2 regions of the Streptomyces sp. R44 genome follow, and region 2 is predicted to be linked to the other one. Evidence: riboswitches for the same ligand, from Rfam matches in the RefSeq annotation. Region 2 holds a riboswitch; the other holds the start of a gene.
The links. A riboswitch is a leader RNA that binds a small molecule or an ion and turns the genes downstream of it on or off. The one in region 2 is predicted to bind cyclic di-AMP.

Region 1: another riboswitch for cyclic di-AMP. It lies ahead of AB5J54_RS16230 (transglycosylase family protein); the one in region 2 lies ahead of AB5J54_RS33150 (peptidoglycan DD-metalloendopeptidase family protein).

The regions. Positions count from the first base shown of each region.
Region 1 covers NZ_CP163444.1:3,527,172-3,534,476, forward strand. The annotation lists gene AB5J54_RS16205 (NAD(P)/FAD-dependent oxidoreductase) at 1-108, opposite strand, end outside; gene AB5J54_RS16210 (exopolyphosphatase) at 479-1,393, opposite strand; gene AB5J54_RS16215 (DUF501 domain-containing protein) at 1,390-1,932, opposite strand; gene AB5J54_RS16220 (septum formation initiator family protein) at 1,960-2,430, opposite strand; gene eno (phosphopyruvate hydratase) at 2,521-3,807, opposite strand; gene AB5J54_RS16230 (transglycosylase family protein) at 4,133-4,837, opposite strand; cyclic di-AMP (ydaO/yuaA leader) riboswitch at 4,841-5,014, opposite strand; gene AB5J54_RS16235 (transglycosylase family protein) at 5,273-6,283, opposite strand; gene AB5J54_RS16240 (cytochrome P450) at 6,378-7,305, opposite strand, start outside.
Region 2 covers NZ_CP163444.1:7,083,156-7,090,460, forward strand. The annotation lists gene AB5J54_RS33130 (aspartate aminotransferase family protein) at 1-1,256, shown strand, start outside; gene AB5J54_RS33135 (helix-turn-helix domain-containing protein) at 1,332-1,961, shown strand; gene AB5J54_RS33140 (DUF6126 family protein) at 1,995-2,150, shown strand; gene AB5J54_RS33145 (tyrosine-protein phosphatase) at 2,157-2,978, opposite strand; cyclic di-AMP (ydaO/yuaA leader) riboswitch at 3,335-3,507, shown strand; gene AB5J54_RS33150 (peptidoglycan DD-metalloendopeptidase family protein) at 3,512-4,453, shown strand; gene AB5J54_RS33155 (SGNH/GDSL hydrolase family protein) at 4,617-5,411, shown strand; gene AB5J54_RS33160 (STM4011 family radical SAM protein) at 5,398-6,261, opposite strand; gene AB5J54_RS33165 (STM4012 family radical SAM protein) at 6,271-7,305, opposite strand, start outside.

The sequences.
Region 1 (7,305 bases), 3.6 Mb from region 2:
GACGGTCGCCTCCGCGTAGCGCATCTTCTTGAGGATGCGCCGAGCTGCGTACAGGCCTACGTACCCGCCGCCTACTACGAGGATCCTGGGACGCTCCGTGGTGCTCATGAGATCGAGTATCCACCCCTCCCCAGGGGGGTGCTCGTGCGCCCCTTCACAAGCTCTGTGGACACCTCTGCTACACTCCGCCGCCCACGTGATCCACGTCATGGTCCTGCAAAGGAACCGGGGTGCACTGGTGAACGTTGTTCACCCCCCTTGAACTGGCCTGGAGAGCGGCCGTTAACGCTCAACCGGACTCCTGCTTCACACGATGGAAACATCGAGCGAATCGGCCTCCACACCTGCGAAAGGGCCCCGAGACGCCCCTCGGAGGGCCTAATGACCTTCCTCGGGCACCATCAGGGCCCTTTTCCTTGTGAAGAACTTCACGAACCTTTTCCGGCAGGGTGTCGCCGGAGGGCTCGATAGCCGCCCGCTATGCCACGGATAGGGCGATCCCATCGAGAATGTCGTGCTCGCTGACGACGACCTCGGGGGCCCCGACGCGCTCCACGATCTCCCGCAGGACGAGGGCGCCGGCGATGATCACGTCGATCCGGCCGGGGTGGATGACGGGGATCGCGGCCCGCTCCTCGTGGGTGGAGGCGAGGAGCCGCTCGGTCACCTCGGCGACCTGCGCGGCGGAGATCCGGGCGTGGTGGATCTTCTCGGAGTCGTACTCGGGGAGACCGAGGGCGATCGCGGCGACCGTGGTGACCGAGCCGGCGAGCCCGACGAGGGTCTCGGCCGCGTCGATCGGGACGGTCTCGGCGGCCAGGTCGAGCGCGGTACGGACGTCGGCGCGGATCGCGGCGACCTCCTCGGCGGTCGGCGGGTCGTGGCGGACGTGCCGCTCGGTGAGCCGGACGCAGCCGATGTCGACGGAGCGGGCGGCCTCGACGTGCTTGTTGCCGACCACAAACTCGGTGGAGCCGCCGCCGATGTCCACGACGAGGCGACGGTCGTCCCCGTGCAGCTCGCCGGTGGCGCCGGTGAAGGAGAACTCGGCCTCCTGGTCGCCGGTGATGACCTCGGGCTCGACGCCCAGGATCTCCACGACCCCGTTCACGAAGTCCTGGCGGTTCTCGGCGTCGCGGGAGGCGGAGGTGGCGACGAAGCGGAGCCGCTCGGCGCCCAGCTCCTCGATGATCCCGGCGTACTCGCGGCAGGCCGCGAAGGTCCGCTCCAGGGCCTCGGGGGCGAGCCGGCCGGTCTTGTCGACGCCCTGCCCGAGCCGGACGATCGTCATCCGCCGGTCCAGCTCGATCAGCTCGCCCGTCTCGGGGTGGACGTCGGCGACGAGGAGGCGGATGGAGTTCGTACCGCAGTCGATTCCGGCGACCCGGGTCACTTCTCCCCGCCCTCCTTCTCGTCCCCGCACGGGTTCACGCACGGGCCCTTCGCCCACCACTCCGGCAGCATCGCGAGCGCCTCGTCGCCGAACGGGTTCACGCCCGGTCCCGCGGCGAGCGAGTGGCCGACGAGGACGTGCAGGCACTTGACCCGGTCCGGCATGCCGCCGGCGCTCGGGAAGCCCTCCAGGACCTCGATGGCGTCACGGCGGGCGATGTAGTCCTCGTGCGCGGCCCGGTAGGCGGCGGCGAGCTCCGGGTCGGTGGCGAGCCGGGCCTGCATCTCCTTCATGACCCCGTTGGCCTCCAGGGTGCCGATGGCCGAGGCCGCCCGGGGGCAGGTCAGGTAGTACGTGGTCGGGAACGGCGTGCCGTCGGGGAGCCGGGGCGCGGTCTCGACGACGTCCGGGTTGCCGCACGGGCAGCGGTGCGCGATGGCGCGCAGGCCGCGGGGCGGGCGGCCGAGCTGGAGCTCGAAGGCGGCGATGTCCGTCTCGGTCGGCTCGGTGCGTTCGGTCTGCGGAGGGGGCGTTTCCATGTCTGCCTTGTTCGTGTCGCGGAGGGGTCAGGGACGGTCGGCGTGGTCGACGCCGTCCCAGAGGTTGTCGTACCAGGGCCGGTCGGCCGCGCCCTGGTCGGCGCGGGGCCGTTGCTCCGCGTCGGGGTCGTTCACGGTGAAGCCGGTCTCGCCGGGGAGCAGGTAGTGCAGGTGCTCGCGGGCGAGGCGGCGGACGTAGGCCGGGTCCTGGAGGCGGGCCTTCTCGTCCTTCAGCTCCTCGACCCGCCGGGCGGCCTCGGCGGCCCTGCGCTCCTGCTCGGCGATCTCGCCCTGCTGGGAGACGTAGCTCCGCATCGGGTAGGCGAGCGCGACGACGAGGGAGCAGACCACGAGGGCGAGGAAGGCCGCGCGGCCGGTGAGCCGGGAGCGGCGGGCCTGGCGGCGGGTCTGGGAGCGGTAGACACGGGCGGCGGTCTGCTCGCCGAGCAGCTTGATCCGGGTCGCGGTCGAGAACCGGTCCCGGTCCTTCGCGGCCATGTCGTGTCGCCTCCCCTGTTCACGCGGACGTCCCCGCACACGGTACGGGACCGAGTGCGGGGACGTCCGTATCTACAGCGTCAGGCCTGTTCAGCCCTTGAAGCGCGGGAAGGCGCTGCGGCCGGCGTAGACCGCGGCGTCGTCGAGGATCTCCTCGATGCGCAGCAGCTGGTTGTACTTGGCGACGCGGTCCGAGCGGGCCGGGGCGCCGGTCTTGATCTGACCGCAGTTCACGGCGACGGCGAGGTCGGCGATGGTGACGTCCTCGGTCTCGCCGGAGCGGTGGGACATCATGCACTTGAAGCCGTTGCGCTGGGCGAGCTCGACGGCGTCGAGGGTCTCGGTCAGCGAGCCGATCTGGTTGACCTTGACCAGGAGGGCGTTCGCGGTGCCCTCCTCGATGCCGCGGGCCAGGCGCTCCGGGTTGGTGACGAAGAGGTCGTCGCCGACGATCTGGACCTTGGTGCCCAGCTTGTCGGTGAGGATCTTCCAGCCGGCCCAGTCGTCCTCGAACAGCGGGTCCTCGATGGAGACCATCGGGTACGCGGAGACGAGCTCCTCGTAGTACTCGGTCATCTCGGCGGCCGAGCGGGACTTGCCCTCGAACTCGTACGCGCCGTCCTTGTAGAACTCGGACGCGGCGACGTCGAGCGCGAGCGCGACATCGGTGCCCGGGGTGTAGCCGGCCTCCTTGATGGCCTCGACGATGAGGTCGAGGGCGGCGCGGTTCGACTCCAGGTTCGGGGCGAAGCCGCCCTCGTCGCCGAGGCCGGTGGAGAGGCCCTTGCGCTTCAGGACGCTCTTGAGGGTGTGGTAGATCTCCGCACCCCAGCGAAGGGCCTCGGAGAAGGACTCCGCGCCGATCGGGGCGATCATGAACTCCTGGATGTCCACGTTGGAGTCGGCGTGCGACCCACCGTTGAGGATGTTCATCATCGGAACGGGCAGCAGGTGCGCGTTCGGGCCGCCCAGGTAGCGGAAGAGGGGGAGGTCGCTGGCCTCGGAGGCGGCGTGCGCGACGGCGAGGGAGACGCCGAGGATGGCGTTGGCGCCGAGCGAGCCCTTGTTCTCGGTGGCGTCCAGGTCGAACATGGCCTGGTCGATCAGGCGCTGCTCGGTGGCGTCGTAGCCGACGAGCTCCGGGCCGATCTGCTCGATGACGGCGAGGACGGCCTTCTCGACACCCTTGCCCTGGTAGCGGTTGGGGTCACCGTCGCGAAGCTCGATGGCCTCGAACGCACCGGTGGAGGCGCCGGACGGAACGGCAGCACGGCCGGTGCTGCCGTCGTCGAGGCCGACCTCGACCTCGACCGTGGGGTTGCCTCGGGAGTCCAGGATTTCCCGGGCTACGACGACGTCGATGGACGGCACGAGCATCTCCTTCTGGGATGTGACGCTGGATGTGACGCAAGGTCGTGCAGGGTCGCGTGGCCTTGCGACAAGAGCCTAACCGGCTCGGGGGCTCCGGCCCGCCGTGCGCCCGCCCCCTGGGACGAAAAAGGACCCAAGGGCATGCATCCCGGGACGAAGGGCCCCAGATCTACTGGACGGTAACCGTCGTGACCCCGGGTCCTCTTGGGGGCGGGAACGGGGAAACCCCGGTCCGGCGCGCACGGGGGAAGGGGCACGCCGGACCGGGGTGGTCACCGCGGGAGGGTCGTCGGGGCCGCGTGAGCCGCCGGACTCACGCGAGCCGCCGGGCTCACTTCAGGTGGAGCTGCTGACCCGGGTAGATGAGGTCGGCGTTCTCGACGACGCCCTTGTTCAGCTCGAAGAGCTTGGCCCAGCCGCCCTTGACGCCGTGCGCCTGGGCGATCTTGCTGAGGGTGTCGCCGGCGACGACCTTGTACTCGCCGTCACCCTTCTTGACCTTCTTGCCGGTCGGGGTGGTGACGGTCTTCGGGGCCTTGCGCTGCTCGCTGCGGGTGGTCGGCTGCTCGGCGCGACGCTCCTGCTGCTTGGGGGCGGCCTCCTGCTTGGGGGCGGCCTGCTGGGTCTGCTGCGGGGTGCTCTCGGCGGCGCCGCCGTCGTAGGAGGCGCTGGAGAGGCCGACGCCGCAGCTCGGCCAGGCACCCTTGCCCTGGCCCGCGAGGACCTTCTCGGCGACGGCGATCTGCTGGGCCTTCGAGGCCAGGTCGGCGCGCGGGGCGTAGGCGGTGCCACCGAAGGCGGCCCAGGTGGAGTTGGTGAACTGCAGGCCGCCGTAGAAGCCGTTGCCGGTGTTGATGGACCAGTTGCCGCCGGACTCGCACTGGGCGACGGTGTCCCACTCGGCGGTGGTGGCGGCCGAGGCGGTGCCCGCGGTCAGCAGCGGGGCGGCGACGGCGACACCGGTGACGCCGACGAGCGTGGCGACCTGGGCGGCCTTGGAGGGACGGCGGTGTTTGCCCTTGGCGGAAAACAGCATGGGAATTCTCCTCACCGACGCCTGTGAGGTGAGCTGTCGGGTTCGGGCCGGAAAGTTGCCCGGCCGCGTGTCCTTGCACGCGGCTTCACCCCAAGCCGGTCGTCGGCCGTCTGTCTCAACGGCCGGGACCGGCACTTACCTTGGGTCCCCCACTCCTGCCTTCGGCGCTTGCGCGACGACTGTTCCCATCGGCCGACGGCAGGATTCGGCGTTTCGGTCGACGGGGCCCGCGGTGGCGAGCGGTGACGACCGTAGACACAGACCCACCGGAAGTTCAAAGAGGCTCATTGCGGAAATATCGCCCCTGCTTGCCCTCCGGTGGGCGGTGTTTGTGCAGGTGAGAGGTGACGGAAGCAAAGTTTGCGGACGTGACACGCCAGTTGGGACGAAGAGACCCATGTCTCACTTGCCCAGAACCGGACATAAGCCCGCGAACTAGCCTTCCGCCGCCACCGAACCGATCGTCAGGTCAAGGCTCTGACCAGGCAGGATGAGATCCGGATCGGCGCCCACCGTCCGCTTGTTGGCGTCGTAGAGGGCGGTCCAGCCTCCGGGGAGTTCGTTCTCCTCCGCAATGCCGGACAGGCTGTCGCCCGGCCGCACGGTGTACTCGCCCGAAGTGCCCTGACTGTCCGTTGCGCCCGAATTCGCCGCTTCGTCGGTCACCGGAGTGGCGTCGACCTTCTCCGCGGGCTTGCCCGTGCCCGACGCGTGTCGGCCGGTTTCGGACGAGTTGCCCGTTGCGCCGGTTTCCTCCGGGGCGGCGTCACCCCGGTGCTTGCCGGTGCCGGGCGTGGCCGACGGCACGTCACCCTTCGGCGTCTCAGACGAATCCGGCGTACCGGGCGTAACGGACGCGTCGGGCGTGACCGGGGCCGCGGGCGTGGTCGGCGCGGCGGGAGTGGCGGAGGTCGCCGGAGCGGTCGGCGTGGCGGGCGTCACGGCGGTGGTGGACGTGGCGGACCGCCCGGCGGACGACCCTTCGCCGCCCGCGGTGCGGTTGGACTCGGGGAGGGGGCCCGTGGGGGTGGTCGGGACGACGGTCGGGCCGGGGTTCACGCCGGTGGCCTTGCCGTCGTTCTTCAGGCCGGCGATCGGCGCGCAGGTGGCCCAGTCGTTGCTGCCCGCGTCGAGGGCCTTCTCGGCCACCGCGATCTGCTGGGCGCGGCTGGCGAGGTCGGGGCTGGGGGCGTAGGCGAGGCCGCCGTTCCGCTCCCAGCTGTCCTGGGTGAACTGGAGGCCGCCGTACATGCCGTTGCCGAAGTTGGCGCTCCACTGGCCGCCGGACTCGCACTCGGCGACCCGGTCCCAGGTGGTGGCGTCGGCGGCGGAGGCGGATCCGGTGGCGAGCAGCGGCAGCGCCATGGCGGATCCGGTGACGCCCGCGGCGACGACGATGGCGGGGGCCTGACGGGGGCGACGGTGTCGTCCGTTCCCGGAACGCATAGGAGGGCCTTTCGCGTGACGGCTGAGACTGCCGGGAAACGTAGCGGTATTCGAACGCCCGTCACAAGTCGATCGCCCCGCGATCACGTGAAGATCACATTTCTGATGGCTCGTCAGCGACCAACACGGGTACGGAAGGGGAGAACTCCACCGGAAGCGTGCGCAAACCACGCATGATGAGCCCACCGCGCCACCGGAGTTCGGACGGGTCGGCGGCAAGTCGCAGATCCGGCAGGCGAGTCAGCAGGGTCGCGAGCGCCGTCTGCCCTTCGAGGCGGGCGAGCGGTGCGCCGAGGCAGTAGTGGATGCCGTGCCCGTAGCCGAGGTGCTGGTTGTCACGCCGGGCGAGGTCGAGGGTGTCCGGCCCGTCGAACCGCGCCGGGTCCCGGTCGGCGGCGGCGAGCACCACGAGCACCGGGTCGCCCGCCGGGATCTCCTGCCCGCCGATGGTCAGCGCCCGTGTCGCGTACCGCCAGGTCGCCATCTCCACGGGCCCGTCGTACCGCAGCAGCTCCTCGACGCCGGTCTCCAGAAGCCCGGTCTCCCCGGCGGCGAGCGAGGCCTGGAGCCGCGCCCGCTGCTCCGGATGCCGGAGAAGCGCGTAAAGCCCGTTTCCTACCAGATTGACGGTGGTCTCGAAGCCGGCGAAGAGCAGGATGAACGCCATGGCGGCGGCCTCGTTCTCGGTGAGGTGCTCGCCGTGGTCGGAGGCCTTGATGAGACCCGAGATCAGGTCGTCGCCCGGCTCCTCGCGCTTGCGGTGGATCAGCTCCGCGAGATAGCCGCGCATCTTCTTCACCGACCGGGCGACCCCGCCGCGCGGCCCCCCGCCGTGCCGGATCATCATCCCGGCCCAGTCCCGGAAGTCGTCCTGGTCCTCCGCCGGCACCCCGAGCAGGTCGCAGATCGCGTAGATGGGCAGCGGGAAGGCGAACTCGTGGATGAGGTCGGCGCTCCCCCGCGCCACGAACGAGTCGATGAGCCGGTCCGTCAGCTCCTGCACGCGCGGCGTGAACTCCGCG
Region 2 (7,305 bases):
AGCGGGCCGAGGGCGCCCACTTCTGGGACGCCGACGGCGTCGACCACCTCGACATGCTCGCCGGTTTCGGCGTGATGGGCCTCGGACGGCACCACCCCGTCGTCCGCAAGGCCCTCCACGACGTCCTGGACGCCCAGCTCGCCGACCTCACCCGCTTCGACTGCCAGCCGCTGCCGGGACTCCTCGCCGAGCGGCTGCTCGCCCACAGCCCGCACCTCGACCGGGTCTTCTTCGGCAACAGCGGCACCGAGGCCGTGGAGACCGCCCTCAAGTTCGCCCGGTACGCCACCGGGCGGCCGAGGGTCCTCTACTGCCACCACGCCTTCCACGGGCTCACCACCGGCTCCCTCTCCGTCAACGGCGAGCAGGGCTTCCGGGAGGGCTTCGACCCGCTCCTGCCGGACACGGCGATCCCGCTGGGTGATCTCGGGGCGCTGGAGCGGGAGCTGCGGAAGGGCGACGTGGCCGCCTTCGTCGTCGAGCCCATCCAGGGCAAGGGCGTCCACGAGGCACCGCCGGGCTTCCTCAGGGGTGCCCAGGAGCTGCTTCACCGGCACGGCGCGCTGCTCATCGCGGACGAGGTGCAGACGGGCCTCGGCAGGACCGGCGACTTCTACGCCTACCAGCACGAGGAGGGCGTCGAGCCGGACCTGGTCTGCGTCGCCAAGGCGCTCTCCGGCGGCTATGTGCCGGTCGGCGCCACCCTCGGCAAGGACTGGATCTTCAAGAAGGTCTACTCGTCGATGGACCGGGTCCTGGTCCACTCGGCCAGCTTCGGATCGAACGCGCAGGCCATGGCCGCCGGGCTCGCCGTCCTCTCGGTCATGGAGGACGAGGGCACCGTCGCCCACGCGCGCCGGATCGGCGAGCTGCTGTCGGGCCGGCTGAAGGAGCTCGTACCCCGGTACGAGCTGCTGCACGAGATCCGCGGGCGCGGCCTGATGATCGGGATCGAGTTCGGGCGGCCCTCCTCGCTCGGGCTGCGCGGGCGCTGGACGATGCTCCAGGCGGCCCGCAAGGGCCTCTTCGCCCAGATGGTCGTCGTCCCGCTGCTCCAGCGGCACCGGATCCTCACGCAGGTCTCCGGGGACCACCTGGAGGTGATCAAGCTGATCCCGCCGCTGATCATCGACGAGGGCGACGTGGACCGGTTCGTCACCGCCTTCACGGCGGTCATGGACGACGCCCACGGCGGCGGCGGGCTGATGTGGGACTTCGGGAAGACGCTGGTCAAGCAGGCGGTCGCGCAGCGCTGACCGGATCTCGCTGAAGGGTTTTGCCTCTGAGGCAAGAAACTTGCCTCAGAGGCATGATCCTGGCGGAATGGACGCATGGACCACGTCCCCGGGGACACCTCCCCGGACCCCGTCACCCCCGACGTCCTGCCCGAGGTCGCCCCCCAGCTGCGGGCCCTGCGCCGCCGCCGGGGACTCACCCTGGAGGCCGCCGCCCAGCGGGCCGGTCTCTCGCCGGCCCACCTCTCGCGCCTGGAGACCGGCAACCGGCAGCCCTCGCTGCCGATGCTGCTCGTCCTGTCCCGTATCTACGGTACGACGGTCTCCGAGCTCCTGGGCGAGACGCCCCCCGAACGCGACCCCGTCGTCCGGGCCGGCCGCTCCGAGCCCGTCGAGGCCGACGGCTGGATCTACCGCCAGGCGGGCGGTGCCGGGCGCGCCCTCCAGTGCCTGCGGGTCCACGTGCCGTACGCCACCCGGGCGGACATCGTGCGCGTCCACCCCGGCGAGGAGTGGATCCACGTCCTGGAGGGGCGGGTGCGGCTCGCGCTCGGCGAGGCCGTCCATGTGCTCGATCCCGGGGACAGCGCGCACTTCGACTCGCTCACCCCGCACCGGATCGGCGCCGCCACACCCGGCGGGGCCGAGCTGCTCTTCGTCCACACCCTGATGCAGAGCCCCGCCGCCGAGCTGTGCCTCGGCGACGGGACCCCGCATCGGCGCTGATGCTCCATGACGATTCTTCAGGAAAGGACCGATATGTCCGAGAAGTCCGTACCGGTCACCGGCGAGGAGCGCGGTGAAGGCAAGTTCCCCAAGGGGCTCGTGCTCCGTCTCTTCGCCTATCTGATCGCCGGCCACCTCTTCGCCGGTTTCCTCTACCTGCTCTTCATGCTGGGCGGGCAGAACCAGTAGCCGTGGCTACGCCTCGGTGAGGAACCGCTCCCGCAGCCGCTCGCGGGTCTCCGGGGCCAGCTTCAGGCCCTCGGAGAGATAGGCGTCCACCGATCCCCAGGTCGTCTCGATCGTGTCGAACGCGGCCCGCAGATACTCCACCCGCGCGTCGAAGAGCGGGCTGAGCAGCTCCATCACCTCGGGCGACATCGCGTCCGGGGAGGTGGAGCTGCGGCGCAGGTTGTAGCGGCGGTGCGGGGCGTTCGACTTCACGTAGTCGGCCTCGATGGCCTCCCGCTCGACCCCGACCGCGAGCAGGGTGATCGCGATGGCGACCCCGGCCCGGTCCTTGCCGGCCGCGCAGTGCAGCAGGGCCGGGACGCTCTCCTCGGCCATGGAGTGCAGAAGCCGGCTGTGCTCCGCGGTCCGCTCCAGCACGTTCCTGCGGTACGAATCGGACATCCGGGCGGCCGCCTTGCCGTCGCCGAGGATCTCCCGCAGCTGCGTGATCTCGCCCTCGCGCACCAGTCGCCAGAACTCCTTGCCGTCGGCCGGGTCGCTGAACGGTATGTTCACGTTCCGCACGCCGGGCAGCTCGACGTCCGTGCCCTCGTACTTCCGGTCCGCCTCGTTCCGGAAGTCGAAGACGGTGTGCAGGCCCAGCGAGGCGAGGAAGGCGGCGTCGTCCTCCGTCGCGTGCGCGAGGTGGCCGCTGCGGAAGAGGCGGCCGGCGCGGACGGCGCGCCCGTCCGTCGTCGGCAGGCCACCCACGTCCCGGAAGTTGCGGACCTCCGTCAGCTCGGGCTCGTCGGCTTCGGCGGGCGGGACCTGCGGCAGCTGCTGCGTCACGGCTGCTCCTGTTCTGTAGATCGGTTCCTGGGGCAATCATCTCGGGTGGGGGCCGGAACACGCACCCCCTCGGACGGGAATGGGTGATCTGTCCGTATTGAGGTGTTCGGGGTAACCCGCCCCGGTTGCAGGGGAGATGGGGATCGGCGCGTGAGCAGCGTCATAACCGTGACGGACCGTGCCTGATCGTCTTTTCCAAATACCCCCCGGGAAAAGGAGATCGAGGGGCCGTCATCCACGGAGGGTGACCGGATATCAGGCCGGATATCACGCGATTCGCGAGCACTTGAAAATCGTGGCTTGTTCACGCCGACCCCCCTCGTCTAGCGTCGCGCTCACTCCGGTCGGACCGCCGAATCCTGCCACCGCCCGGAATCCGCACTCACCCGTACAAGGCAGGAGCGGGGGACCCAGGTAAGTACGCCGATCCCTCGAAGAAGGACGGCTCGGGGTGAAGTCGCGTGAGAACGCGGCCGGACATCTCCAGTCCGAACCCGACAGCTCACCTCGCAGGCGACGGAGAGGAATTCGCCATGCCCGCGAAGGGTAAGCACCGCCGCCCCAAGGTCAACCGCCTGACCCGTGGCATCGCCGCCGCCGGCACCGGCGGCGCCGTCGTCGCCCTCCCGCTCCTCGGAGCCACCGGCGCCCACGCCGCCGAGCAGGCCGCCCCGGCCGCCGCTCCCGTCCACGCCGTCGCCCAGACGAAGGCCGCGCCCGCCGTCCAGGCGAAGGCCGCGCCGAAGACGTACTCCGTCGTCCGAGGCGACTACCTGTCGAAGATCGCCGCCGAGCACCACCTCGTCGGCGGCTGGCAGAAGCTCTACCAGGACAACCGCCAGGTCATCGGCGAGAACCCCTCGCTGATCCTGCCCGGCATGAAGCTCACCCTCGGCGCCAAGGGCACCGGGAAGGCCCACCCGAAGGCCACGCACAAGAGCACGCAGAGCGCCGGCAAGAACGGCGACACCCAGCGCGCCTCCCGCGGCAGCGAGCGCTCCTCGGCCCCGGCCGCCGCGACCACCTCCTCCTCTTCGTCGTCCTCCTCGTCGGCCGGCACGACCTCCTCCTCCGGCTGGGTCGCCCCGGTCAGCGGCGGCATCAGCACCCCGTACCGCGCCGCGGGCTCCATGTGGTCCTCCGGCTACCACACCGGTGTCGACTTCATCGCCTCCACCGGCACCACCGTCGTCGCGGTCGGCCCCGGCACCGTCTACTCCGCCGGCGACGGCGGCGCGTACGGCAACCAGGTCGTCATCCAGCACGCCGACGGCACCTTCTCGCAGTACGCCCACCTCTCCTCGATCTCCGTCTCCGCCGGCCAGACCGTCACCGGCGGCGAGCAGATCGGCCTCTCCGGCGCGACCGGCAACGTGACCGGCCCGCACCTGCACTTCGAGATGCGCACCGGGCCGGAGTACGGCTCCGACATCGACCCGCTGGCCGCGCTGCGGTCGCACGGCGTGAGCATCTGACCCCACGTCAACATGCCCTCGTCATCAGGGAGCCCGGCACGTACGTGCCGGGCTTCCGGCGTATTCCGGCTTGGCGGAATCTTTATCGGTGGCATATGTCACCCGGCGTCAACCCCTCCTTACGGTCGCGTAGGTCACACCCGAAGGGGAAAAATGTGCTCCCGTGGCAGACGATTCGAGATCAACAGACAAGAACGCATTCGGGTCGTACGCGGCGATCGGTGACAGCTTCACCGAGGGCGTCGGAGACCCCGGGCCCGACGGGACGTACGTCGGCTGGGCGGACCGCTTCGCGGTCCTGCTCGCCGACCAGCTGCCGGAGCACGACGACTTCCGCTACGCCAACCTGGCCGTACGCGGGCGCCTTCTCGACCAGATCGTGGCGGAACAGGTCCCCCGGGCGAAGGAACTCGCCCCCGACCTGGTGACCTTCTGCGCAGGCGGCAACGACATCATCCGCCCCGGGACGGACCCCGACGAGGTGGCCGAGCGCTTCGAGCGCGCCGTCGCCGACCTCACCTCCGCCGTCGGCACCGTCATGGTGACCACCGGCTTCGACACCCGTGACGTGACCCTGCTCAAGCACCTGCGCGGCAAGATCGCCACGTACAACGGACACGTCCGGGCCATCGCGGACCGCTACGACTGCCCGGTCCTCGACCTGTGGTCGCTGAAGTCCGTCCAGGACCGCCGTGCCTGGGACGACGACCGGCTGCACCTCTCGCCCGAGGGACACACCCGCGTCGCCCTGCGCGCCGCCCAGGTCCTCGGCATGCCGGTGCCCGCCGACCCCGACCAGCCCTGGCCGCCGGTCCCGCCGCGCGGCACGCTCGAGGTGCGCCGCGACGACATCCACTGGGCCAGGGAGTACCTGGTGCCGTGGATCGGGCGCCGGCTGCGCGGCGAGAGCTCCGGCGACCACGTCGAGGCCAAGCGCCCCGACCTCATGCCCCTGTAGCGGACGGTACGGCGGCGGGGATCCGCTCCAGGACCCCGCCGGCGAACACGTCGTACAGCGGCAGCGTCTCCAGGTGGACGTAGCCGATGTGGCAGTCGCAGACGGCGAGGGGGCAGGCGCGGGGACGCAGGGCGGCACGGTACGAGCCGTCGTACAGGTTCCCCAGCTCGGCCCTGACGAAGTGGCAGCGCCGCACCGTCCCCTCGCCGTCCACCGAGATCACCGATTCACCGGTGCGGCAGGGCAGCCCCGCCGAGCGGTGCGGATGCCGGCTGTACGGGAACAGCGGGTCGAGCTCCGTCCAGCCCTCGGCCTCCGCGTCGGTGTACGTGTGGCCCTCGGCCGCGTTCACCCAGAGGTAGACGTGCGGCGGCAGCGCCGCCCGCAGCCGGCGGGCCTCCTCCCGGTGCTCCGGAAGACCGACCACCCCGACGCTGTAGCGGACGTTCCGCCGGGTGAGCTCCCGGCACTTCGTGAGGAACCGCTCGTACGGAGTCTGCCCCGGGTGGTACGTGCACCAGAGCGCCACGCTCTCCGGGTCCGCCTCGGCCAGCCACTCCGTCCGGCAGCTCAGATTGGTCTGGATCGCCACCCGCTCCACCTGGGGGAGCCGCGACAGCTCGACCAGCGCCCGCCGGTACCAGGAGCGGACCAGGCCCTCGCCCCACGGGGTGAAGAGGATCCGCAGCCGGTCCCCGGTCTGCGCCGCGGCCCAGCCGGTGAACCGTTCCAGCGCCGCCCGGTCCGCGCGCAGCTGCTCCCGGCTGTCCCGGCGCTTGGCGAAGGGACAGTACGGGCAGTCGAAATCGCAGGAGGAGAGCGGGCCCCGGTAGAGCAGGGTGAGATCCACGGCCGCCCCCTACTTCGCTTCGTACGCGGCCATCGCGGCCGCCACGGAGGGGGAGAACAGCTCGGGGCCGAGCCCGTCCGAGTGCGCGAGCCCCTCGGGCGAAAGCCGCAGCAGCCCCGCCGGGGCGTCCGCCAGCCAGCCGTACTCCGCGAACCGGGCGAGCTCCGGGCCGAAGTCCGCGAACGGCGAGGACCCGAACCGCTCCTCGTACCCGGCGACCGGCATGCCCTCGGCCTGGAGCAGCGACTGGAGGAGATGACGGCGACGGGCCTCGTCCCCGTCCACCGCCCGGCCCACCTCCGCGCGGGAGAAGTCCTCCGTCTCCGTGTACGCGTCGATGATCGAGCGGATCTCCCGCATGTCGACGGCGTAGTCGAAGGAGTAGTGCAGGGCCGAGGTGTACGAGCGGGCGCCGCAGCCCAGGCCGATCATGCCGTCCGTCTGGCAGGCGTAGTCGTCCGGGCCCGCGGGAGCGGCGTCCACGCGGCGGAACATCCGCATCGACACCTGCTCGTAGCCGTGGGCGAGGAGATGGTCCCGGCCGTACCGGTAGAGGCGTAGCCGCCGCTCGTCCCACTCCCGGTCGGCGGCCGCCGGATCCTGGAGCCGGCCGAGACCGGTCAGCGGGCGCACGTACAGCGGATAGAGGTACAGCTCCTCGGGCTTCCAGGCGAGGGCCGCGTCGAGCGAGACCCGCCAGGACCGCTCCGTCTGACCGTCGATCCCGTAGATCAGGTCGATGTTGAGCACGGGCACGCCGGTGTCACGGATCCGGCCGAGCGCCGCCTCGACGTCCGCGCGGTGCTGCGGCCGGACGGCGGCCCTCGCCTCGGCCTCCACGAAGCTCTGCACGCCGATGCTGAGCCGGGTCGCGCCCCGGTCCGCGAGGAGCGCGAGCCGGTCGGCGGTCGCGGTCGCCGGCGAGGTCTCCACGGAGAGCGGCACCGCGCGCAGGTCCACGCCCATCCGCTTCTCGGCGATGTCGCAGAGCCGCTCCAGCTCGGCGGCGGTGAGGAAGGTGGGCGTGCCGCCGCCGAACGCGGC